Regions from separate parts of the Streptomyces sp. NPDC088810 genome, predicted to be linked through region 1. Evidence: riboswitches for the same ligand, from Rfam matches in the RefSeq annotation. Region 1 holds a riboswitch; the other holds the start of a gene.
What was found. Region 1 has a riboswitch for cobalamin ahead of ACIP4Y_RS29060 (ribonucleoside-diphosphate reductase subunit alpha). Riboswitches for the same ligand answer to the same signal wherever they lie in the genome.

Region 1 (4,437 bases):
GGCGATCCGCGTGGAGAGGGCCTTGGCCTGGGGGGAGTCGAAGGGCAGGCGCAGCTTGAAGAAGACGTCCTGCAGGCCCATCGCGCCGAGGCCGACCGGGCGCCACTTGGCGTTGGAGCGGCCCGCCTGCTCGGTCGGGTAGAAGTTGATGTCCACCACGCGGTCGAGGAAGGTCACGGCGGTGCGGACGGTCTCGTCCAGGCGCTCCCAGTCGATGTCCTCGCCCTGCACGAAGGCGCCGAGGTTGATGGAGCCGAGGTTGCAGACGGCGGTCTCGCCGTCGCTTGTGACCTCCAGGATCTCGGTGCAGAGGTTGGAGGAGTGGATGACGTTGCCGGGCAGGGCGGTCTGGTTCGCGGTGCGGTTGGCGGCGTCCTTGAAGGTCATCCAGCCGTTGCCGGTCTGCGCCAGGGTGCGCATCATCCGGCCGTACAACTCCCGCGCGGGGAGCGTCTTCTTGGCCAGTCCGGCGGCTTCGGCCTTGCGGTAGGCGGCGTCGAACTCCTCGCCCCACAGGTCGACCAGTTCGGGGACGTCGGCGGGGGAGAACAGCGACCACTGCTCGTCGGCGTTGACCCGGCGCATGAACTCGTCCGGGATCCAGTGCGCGAGGTTGAGGTTGTGGGTGCGGCGGGCGTCCTCGCCGGTGTTGTCCCGCAGCTCCAGGAACTCCTCGATGTCGGAGTGCCAGGTCTCCAGGTAGACCGCGGCCGCGCCCTTGCGCCGGCCGCCCTGGTTCACCGCGGCCACGGAGGCGTCCAGGGTCTTCAGGAACGGCACGATGCCGTTGGAGTGCCCGTTCGTCCCCCGGATCAGCGAACCCCGCGAGCGGATGCGGGAGTACGACAGGCCGATGCCGCCGGCGTGCTTGGAGAGCCGGGCGACCTGGTGGTAGCGGTCGTAGATGGAGTCCAGCTCGTCCAGCGGCGAGTCCAGCAGGTAGCAGGACGACATCTGGGGGTGCCGGGTGCCGGAGTTGAACAGGGTGGGGGAGGACGGCAGGTAGTCCAGGCGGCTCATCAGGCCGTACAGGGACGCGACTTCGTCCACCGAGCGGGTCGTGTCGTCCTCCGCCAGACCGCTCGCCACGCGCAGCATGAAGTGCTGGGGCGTCTCGATCACCTTGCGGGTGATCGGGTGGCGCAGCAGGTAACGGGAGTAGAGGGTGCGCAGGCCGAAGTAGCCGAACCGGTCGTCGGCGGAGGCGTCGACCAGCGCGTCGAGCCGCTCGGCGTGCAGGCGCACGAACTCGGCGGTGCGGTCGGCGATGAGGCCCTCGCGGTGCCCGACCACGACGGACTCGGTGAAGGACGTCACGCCCTGCGAGGCGGCCTCGTCCCGGATGGTGAGGGTCAGCAGCCGGGCGGCCAGCTTCGAGTAGGCGGGGTCCTCGGAGATCAGGCCGGCGGCCGCCTCCGTGGCCAGCTCACGCAGCTCCGCCTCGTCGGCCCGCGCGGACCGGCCGCGCAACGCGGCGGCGGCGATCCGGCCCGGGTCCGCGTCGGGCAGGTCGGCGGTCAGCTCGGTCAGGGTCCGCAGCAGTGCGGTACCGGGACCGTCGGTCTCCAGCTCGCTGACTGAAGCCGGGTCGGCTGGCGCGATGGTCACGTGGGGCTCTCCCTCGCTCGGCACGGGGGCCTGGCGGAGGGCAGGGGGCAGCCACGAGCGCGCACGGCGTCGCGTCCACCGGCCCACTCCACGAGGCCCGGACGTTCAGAACCCACCCGGACCGGACGTCCGGGTGTGCTGCCGACAGGTCCTCGGACTCAACAGGCGTGCGGATGCACGCAGGTACACCGTTGCGGGACAGTTCCGGACTCACACCGGATTCCCCTGCGGCGACAGCGATCACGAGCATACATCTAGTGCCGGGTTCCCGTGGCACCCCCAGATGTTGTGCCGGTCCGGTGTCGGAGAGGCAACTCGTACGTCGGCCTGTCCCGGCCGCAGGGCCGGCCGGGGGCCACCGGAGGCGACGACGGTGTCATGGGCCCCGGCTGTGATCGCGCCCGGTCGTCGTACGCGTCGGGAGCGGCCCGCCGGTACGACGACGGGCCGCCGGAGGTGCCTCCGACGGCCCGTCGAGCGGCGGCTGCCTAGTGGCTGGCGCCTGCGGTCGCGGGGGGCAGCTCCACCTGGACGCCCGGGTCGCCGGCGTCGGCCGTGTAGTCCTCCGGCCTGGTCTCGTCGACGCCGTCGGGGGCCTTCACGGCCCGCAGGACGACGGTCAGGACCACGGTCACCGCAACGTTCAGGACGAACGCCGTCAGGCCGATGTAGCCGATCTCGCCGATGCCCGGGATCTCCTTGGCGTTGCCGCCGAAGTGCTTCTGGGTCGGCGAGGCGATGCCGTACGCGGCGGCCGTGCCGTAGATCATGCCGACCGCCCAGCCGGTGAGCAGTGCCCAGCGGTGGAACCAGCGGGTGAACAGGCCGCCGACCAGGGCCGGGAAGGTCTGCAGGATCCAGATGCCGCCCAGCAGCTGGAAGTTGATCGCGACGGTCTTGTCCATGGTGAGGACGAAGACCAGGGCGCCGACCTTCACCAGCAGCGAGACCAGCTTGGAGACCTTGGTCTCCTGCGCGGCCGTGGCGTCGGGCTTGATGAAGTCCTTGTAGATGTTGCGGGTGAAGAGGTTGGCCGCCGCGATGGACATGATTGCCGCCGGGACCAGGGCGCCGATGCCGATCGCCGCGAAGGCCACGCCCGCGAACCAGTCCGGGAACATGTCCTCGAACAGCTGCGGGATGGCCAGCTGGCCGTTGGTGACCTTCACTCCGGCCGCGATCGCCATGAAGCCCAGCAGGGCCAGCAGACCCAGCATGAGGGAGTACAGCGGCAGGATCGTGGTGTTGCGGCGGATCACCTCACGGCTCCTGGACGACAGGGTCGCGGTGATCGAGTGCGGGTACATGAACAGCGCCAGCGCGGAGCCGAGGGCCAGCGTGGCGTACGTCCACTGGTTCGCGTCCGCCGGCGCCAGCGCGCCGCGCGGCTTGTTCGTGGCCGGATTCACCTGGCTGAACGCGTGGCCCGCCTTGGCGAAGATGTCGTCGAACCCGCCCAGCTTGATCGGGATGTAGATGATCGCCACACCGATGACGATGTAGATCAGCGTGTCCTTGACGAACGCGATCAGCGCGGGGGCGCGCAGGCCGGAGGAGTACGTGTAGGCCGCCAGCACACCGAAGGCGATCAGCAGCGGCAGGTCCTTCACGAACCAGTTGGTGTTCTCGCCGCCGCCGACGCCCATCACGTCCAGCACCGCCTGGATGCCGACCAGCTGGAGCGCGATGTACGGCATGGTCGCCAGGATGCCGGTCACCGCCACCGCCAGCGACAGGCCCTTCGAGCCGAACCGGCCGCGCACGAAGTCGGAGGTGGTGACGTACCCGTGCCGGTGCGAGACCGACCACAGGCGCGGCAGGAAGGTGAAGATCAGCGGGTACACCAGGATCGTGTACGGCACCGCGAAGAAGCCGGACGCGCCCGCCGCGTAGATCGCCGCCGGTACCGCGACGAAGGTGTACGCCGTGTACAGGTCACCGCCGAGCAGGAACCAGGTGATCCAGGTGCCGAAGGACCGGCCGCCCAGACCCCATTCGTCCAGGGACTGCTCGTTCTCGGCCCTGCGCCAGCGCGCGGCCAGGAAGCCCATGACCGTGACGGCCAGGAAGAAGAAGATGAAGACGCCGAGCGCGACGCCGTTGACGCCGTCCTTCACTTCGCCGCACCCCCCTGCGCGCCCTGGCGGGAGCGCTGGTCACGCTGCCAGAGCTTGTACGCCAGCATGGTGAGCGCGGTGGAGATCAGCACCCAGAGCATCTGGTACCAGTAGAAGAACGGGATCCCGATGAACGCGGGATCCGTCTTGGCGTACGAGCCGACCCAGAGCATCGCCACGAAGGGCGCGACGAGACACAGGGCGATGATCACCCGGCCCGGTGTCACCACCGGCGGTCTCACTTCAGGCGTTTCGGACATGCCACGGCTCCGTCCCCTCGCTGATCACCTGTGTAATGCGCAGGCAATCTAGGTGACGCCGTCGTGGGAGTGGAAGACCTCGTCCGCATATCGGTATCTCGATTCGGCGAACGTGCCCGGCGGTTACTCCGCGGGCCGCTTCAGCCGGGCCACGAACTTGTACCGGTCACCGCGGTACACCGAGCGCACCCACTCCACCGGCTGGCCCTCGCGGTCCAGCGAGTGGCGGGAGAGCATCAGCATCGGCAGGCCCACGTCGGTGCCGAGCAGACCCGCCTCGCGGGGGGTGGCGAGGGAGGTCTCGATGGTCTCCTCGGCCTCGGCGAGGTGGACGTCGTAGACCTCGGCGAGCGCGGTGTACAGGGAGGTGTACTTCGCCAGCGAGCGCCGGAGCGCCGGGAAGCGCTTGGCGGACAGGTGGGTGGTCTCGATCGCCATCGGCTCACCGTTGG
Region 2 (4,437 bases), on a different contig from region 1:
ACGAACTGGCGCAGCGGGGCCACCAACTCCTGGTGCTCCGCGCTCTGCTGCCAGGCGAAGAAGTCCTCGGCGGTCCGCCATTCGCTGGTGATCACCCACTGGCGGGAGTCGTCGACGGGTTCGCCGAGCCGCTCGATGATGTGTCCGGGGGTGCTGGACACGGACTTCCGGAGCTGCTCGTACAGATCCAGGAATCCCTGTTCGCCGCCCTCGATCACGCGGACCGCGAAAACCACGCTCAGCTTGTCGGCCGATCGGCCGTTGTCGTTGGCGCCCATGTCTCCTCCTGAGTGAGAGCCGGACGGACACGACACCAACGGACTCATGTCCCTCGGACGGCTGCAACTCCGAACGGGGGACGGCCCAGTGGGGACAAGGGGTGCACGCTGCGTCATTAGTCATATCGGGTGACTGACGGCCCGACGCGCGTGGTCCGCGCAGGGTCCCGGCCATGACACGGAGCCGGGGTACACGATCAGGGGAACTGACGTGCACTCGCCGCGCTGGCTCTCCCGCTCGGCGACGCCACCCGGCAGGCGCGGTGGGCGCTGCCGTGCCGGCCGACGTCACGAGTCCTAGGTCCAAGGCCTGATCGGCATGCGGCTGTTCTTGCTGTTAACGTGCACTTGCATCTCGTTCGCAATAATGTCGGAGGACGTTGGACATGGCGCTGTACACGCTCCCGGAGCTTCCGTACGACTACTCGGCGCTCGCACCGGTGATCAGCCCGGAGATCATCGAGCTGCACCACGACAAGCACCACGCGGCCTATGTGAAGGGCGCGAACGACACCGTGGAGCAGCTCGCCGAGGCACGGGACAAGGACGCCTGGGGGTCGATCAACGGCCTGGAGAAGAACCTGGCCTTCCATCTCTCCGGGCACATCCTGCACAGCATCTACTGGCAGAACATGACCGGTCCGAAGGACGGCGGTGGCGAGCCCCTAGCCGCCGACGGTGTCGGCGAGCTGGCCGAGGCCATCAAGGAGTCCTTCGGCTCCTTCGCCGCCTTCAGGACCCAGCTGTCCAAGGCCGCGGCCACCACGCAGGGTTCGGGCTGGGGCGTACTCGCCCACGAGCCGCTGAGCGGACGCCTGATCGTGGAGCAGGTCTACGACCACCAGGGCAACGTCGGCCAGGGCTCCACCCCGATCCTGGTCTTCGACGCCTGGGAGCACGCCTTCTACCTCCAGTACAAGAACCAGAAGGTGGACTTCATCGAGGCGATGTGGCAGGTCGTCAACTGGCAGGACGTGGCCCGTCGTTACGAGGCGGCCAAGTCCCGCACGGATCTGCTGCTGCTCGCCCCGTGACGCCGTAGTCCCGGAAGGGTCCTGCTCGTGATCGTCTTCTCACCGTTCACGGCAGGCGAGGGGCTCCCGCGGGAGCCCCTCCGAACGGCGGCCGGGTGACGGGCCGCCACCGGTGATGACATGATGACCGGCGACACAAGGCGACGGCGGTCCGAGGAAGCCGGTGCGAATCCGGCGCGGTCCCGCCACTGTGACCGGTGAGCGAGTCCCGGCAGGCCACCGCCCCCGAGCGGGGCGGGAAGGCGGGACGGGCGACGACCCGGGAGCCAGGAGACTCACGCGGTCGCCTCCTCAGGCGACACCGGGGCGGATCTCCCCGGGAGGGGAGCGGCGCGGTATGCCCGACAGGCCGACGGAAGAGACAGCGGGCGGACCGGTGCCGTGCCGGGTCGTCGTGTGCCGGGACTGCTGCTGTGGCAGCCCGAAGGTGACGGGTGATCACGCGGCGCAGACCGCGCGGTTGCGGGCGGAGGTGCCCGTGCGCATCTCCGACTGCCTCGACGTGTGCGACCAGGCCAACGTCATCGTCGTACAGCCCTCCGCGGCCGGCCGGGCCGCCGGCGCGCGACCGGTCTGGCTCGGGCTGGTCAACGACCCGGCCGCGACCGAGGACATCGTCACCTGGGTACGCGCCGGCGGTCCGGGCGTGGCGCCCCGGCCGGACATCCTCGACCTGTACGCCTTCACCCCACCGCGCCGGCGCGCGGAACCCTGAGCGGGACCAGTCGAATCGCGCCACCGCCGACCCACCGGGCACACGGCCGCCCACCCGGCACGAGAGGAAGATCACGCCGGTCGGAGGCGGTCTTGGCGGGGTGCCGGTCCCGCGGTACGGTCTGTCCGATATCGACGACGGCATGACGGAAGCCGGTGAGAATCCGGAACGGTCGCGCCACTGTGTGCGGGCCCCGCGAGGGTGCTCGCGAGTCAGACCCGGGGCCGTCGTCCTGTGCACCACCGAGATGGGACGCGAATTCCCAGAGGAGGTTCTGCCATGGCGCAGACCGTCGCCCCGCCGACAGCCACCACGCCCGCCGTCCCCGCCAAGCTGCCGCTGCAGGCGATAGCTCCCTGGGCGGTCTTCTTCGGCATCCTGATGCTGGTCCTGCTCTACTTCGTCGGCGCCGAGCAGGGCGCCACCTCCGTGTTCAACGGCACGGACGTCCACGAATGGGTGCACGACGCCCGCCATCTGCTCGGTTTCCCCTGCCACTGACGCGAGGGGACACCGCCCGCCCATGAATTCCGCAACCGTACGGAACCTCCTCGTACGGGGCATGCTCGCCGGCCTCGCGGCCGGCGTGCTCGCCCTGATCGCGGCCTATCTCCTCGGTGAGCCGAGCGTCGACAAGGCGATCGGCTTCGAGGAGGCCCACTCCCACGAGCACGAGGCGGAAGTCGTCTCGCGCTCCCTCCAGTCCACCGCGGGCCTCGCCACCGGCGTCCTCGTCTACGGGGTCGCCTTCGGCGGCATCGCCGCGCTCGCCTTCTGCTTCGCGCTCGGCCGGGTCGGCCGATTCGGCCCGCGCGCCACGGCACTGCTGCTGTCGGGCTGCGCGCTGCTCACCGTGTACGTCGTGCCGTTTTTGAAGTACCCGGCCAACCCGCCGTCGGTCGGCGACCCCGACACCATCGGCAAGCGGACCAGCCTGTACTTCCTGATGATGCTGCTCGGCGTCCTCCTGGCGGTCGCCGCGACCCTCCTCGGCAAACGCCTGGCGCCCGCGCTGGGCACCTGGTGGGCGACCGTGGCCGCGGTGGCCGCGTTCGCCGTCGCCGTCGGTCTGGCCTACGCGTTCCTGCCGGCCGTCAACGAGGTGCCGCAGGACTTCCCGGCCACCCTGCTGTGGCGGTTCCGGCTGTCCGCGTTGGCCATCCAGGCCGTCCTGTGGGGCGGATTCGGGCTCGCCTTCGGCGAGTTGGCCGAGCGGCTGCTGAACCCCCGGCCGGTCAGGGCCGAGAGCGCGCGAGCGGTTCCGGCCGCGCACTGACCTCTTCCGGACGACAGAGGGCCCTTCGGAACCAACCGGGGGCCCTCCGGCGTTCTCCGGACACCGACGCTCACCGGGCCCGCCCCGGCAGCGGCACGACACCCCCAGCCGCGCCGGGTGCCCGACCGCGGCTGTCTGCGCTGCACGGTGGCCGCGTCTGCTCCGCCGGCACCGCGCAGCGCGGGCCGGCAGACCCTAGTCCGCGTGCGGCGCCGCCAGCGGACGCCCCAGCCGCAGATTCCACCGCCCGGTCCGGCCGCTGAGTTCGGTCACGGTCAGCGGTGGCACATCGAGACGCCAGAAGAGCGCGGCAGACAGGTTCAGCGCCTCCACGACCGCGGCCCGCACCACCTCCGGTTCGACCACGGCGAGCGTACGACCCTCCACGGCTCGGGCGTCGGCGAGCCAGCGCGCGATCCGTCCGCACAGGTCCCGGACCGACTCGCCGCCATGGGGTGCGCAGGCGGGGTCGGTGAGCCAGCGCCCCACCGCCTCCGGCTCGGCGGCCCCCACCTCGTCCAGCGTGCGGCCCCGCCAGCGGCCCACATCCAGACCGGCCAGGTCCGCTGCCGGCACGCCGTCCAGACCCAGTGCCGCGGCCGTCTCACGACAGCGCACGCCGGGGGAGACCAGCACCCGCGCCGCGGAGGGCAGCGACCCGGCCGCCGAACGGGCCCGCGCCGCACCGCCGTCGTCGAGAGAGCCGCCGTCGTCGAAGCGGGCCTGCCGCAGCGAGACGCTCATGGCGGGCGAGACGAGAAGGACTCGGCTGGTCACACGGTCGCTCCTGTCACTGGTGTCCTGGGCGCGGGACTCGGCCGGGCAAGGCCCCTGCGGACGCCGGCACCGGCGGCGAGCACCTCCTCGTCCTCCGAGCCGCCCACCGCGTGCCGCGCCCTCGCGAACTTAGCATCCGCACGAGGTGCACCATCCGCGGATACGCAGGCCTCGGCTGCACGAGGCCCGGTGCGGCGACGGTGTGCGGCATGCTTCGGCATGGGGGTTGCGGAGGCGCCGTGGGCGAGAGAGCAGCGGGGACGGAAGGGCCGGGGCCGGGCGGGATGGGGCCGTGGCGGTTCGTCGTGTGGTTCGGCGTGGTCAGCCTGCTCGCCGACTTCGTGTACGAGGGGGCCC

Region 2: linked by a shared signal. The riboswitch ahead of ACIP4Y_RS13690 (CbtB-domain containing protein) and the one ahead of ACIP4Y_RS29060 (ribonucleoside-diphosphate reductase subunit alpha) in region 1 are both predicted to bind cobalamin.

Annotation. Positions count from the first base shown of each region.
Region 1 is NZ_JBIVJQ010000010.1:257,013-261,449, reverse strand. It holds gene ACIP4Y_RS29060 (ribonucleoside-diphosphate reductase subunit alpha) at 1-1,608, opposite strand, end outside; cobalamin riboswitch at 1,734-1,868, opposite strand; gene mctP (monocarboxylate uptake permease MctP) at 2,097-3,725, opposite strand; gene ACIP4Y_RS29050 (DUF3311 domain-containing protein) at 3,722-3,985, opposite strand; gene ACIP4Y_RS29045 (GntR family transcriptional regulator) at 4,109-4,437, opposite strand, start outside.
Region 2 is NZ_JBIVJQ010000003.1:632,299-636,735, forward strand. It holds gene ACIP4Y_RS13675 (antibiotic biosynthesis monooxygenase family protein) at 1-278, opposite strand, end outside; gene ACIP4Y_RS13680 (superoxide dismutase) at 665-1,312, shown strand; cobalamin riboswitch at 1,466-1,589, shown strand; gene ACIP4Y_RS13685 ((2Fe-2S) ferredoxin domain-containing protein) at 1,650-2,027, shown strand; cobalamin riboswitch at 2,129-2,270, shown strand; gene ACIP4Y_RS13690 (CbtB-domain containing protein) at 2,307-2,528, shown strand; gene ACIP4Y_RS13695 (CbtA family protein) at 2,551-3,303, shown strand; gene ACIP4Y_RS13700 (histidine phosphatase family protein) at 3,499-4,080, opposite strand; gene ACIP4Y_RS13705 (MFS transporter) at 4,320-4,437, shown strand, end outside.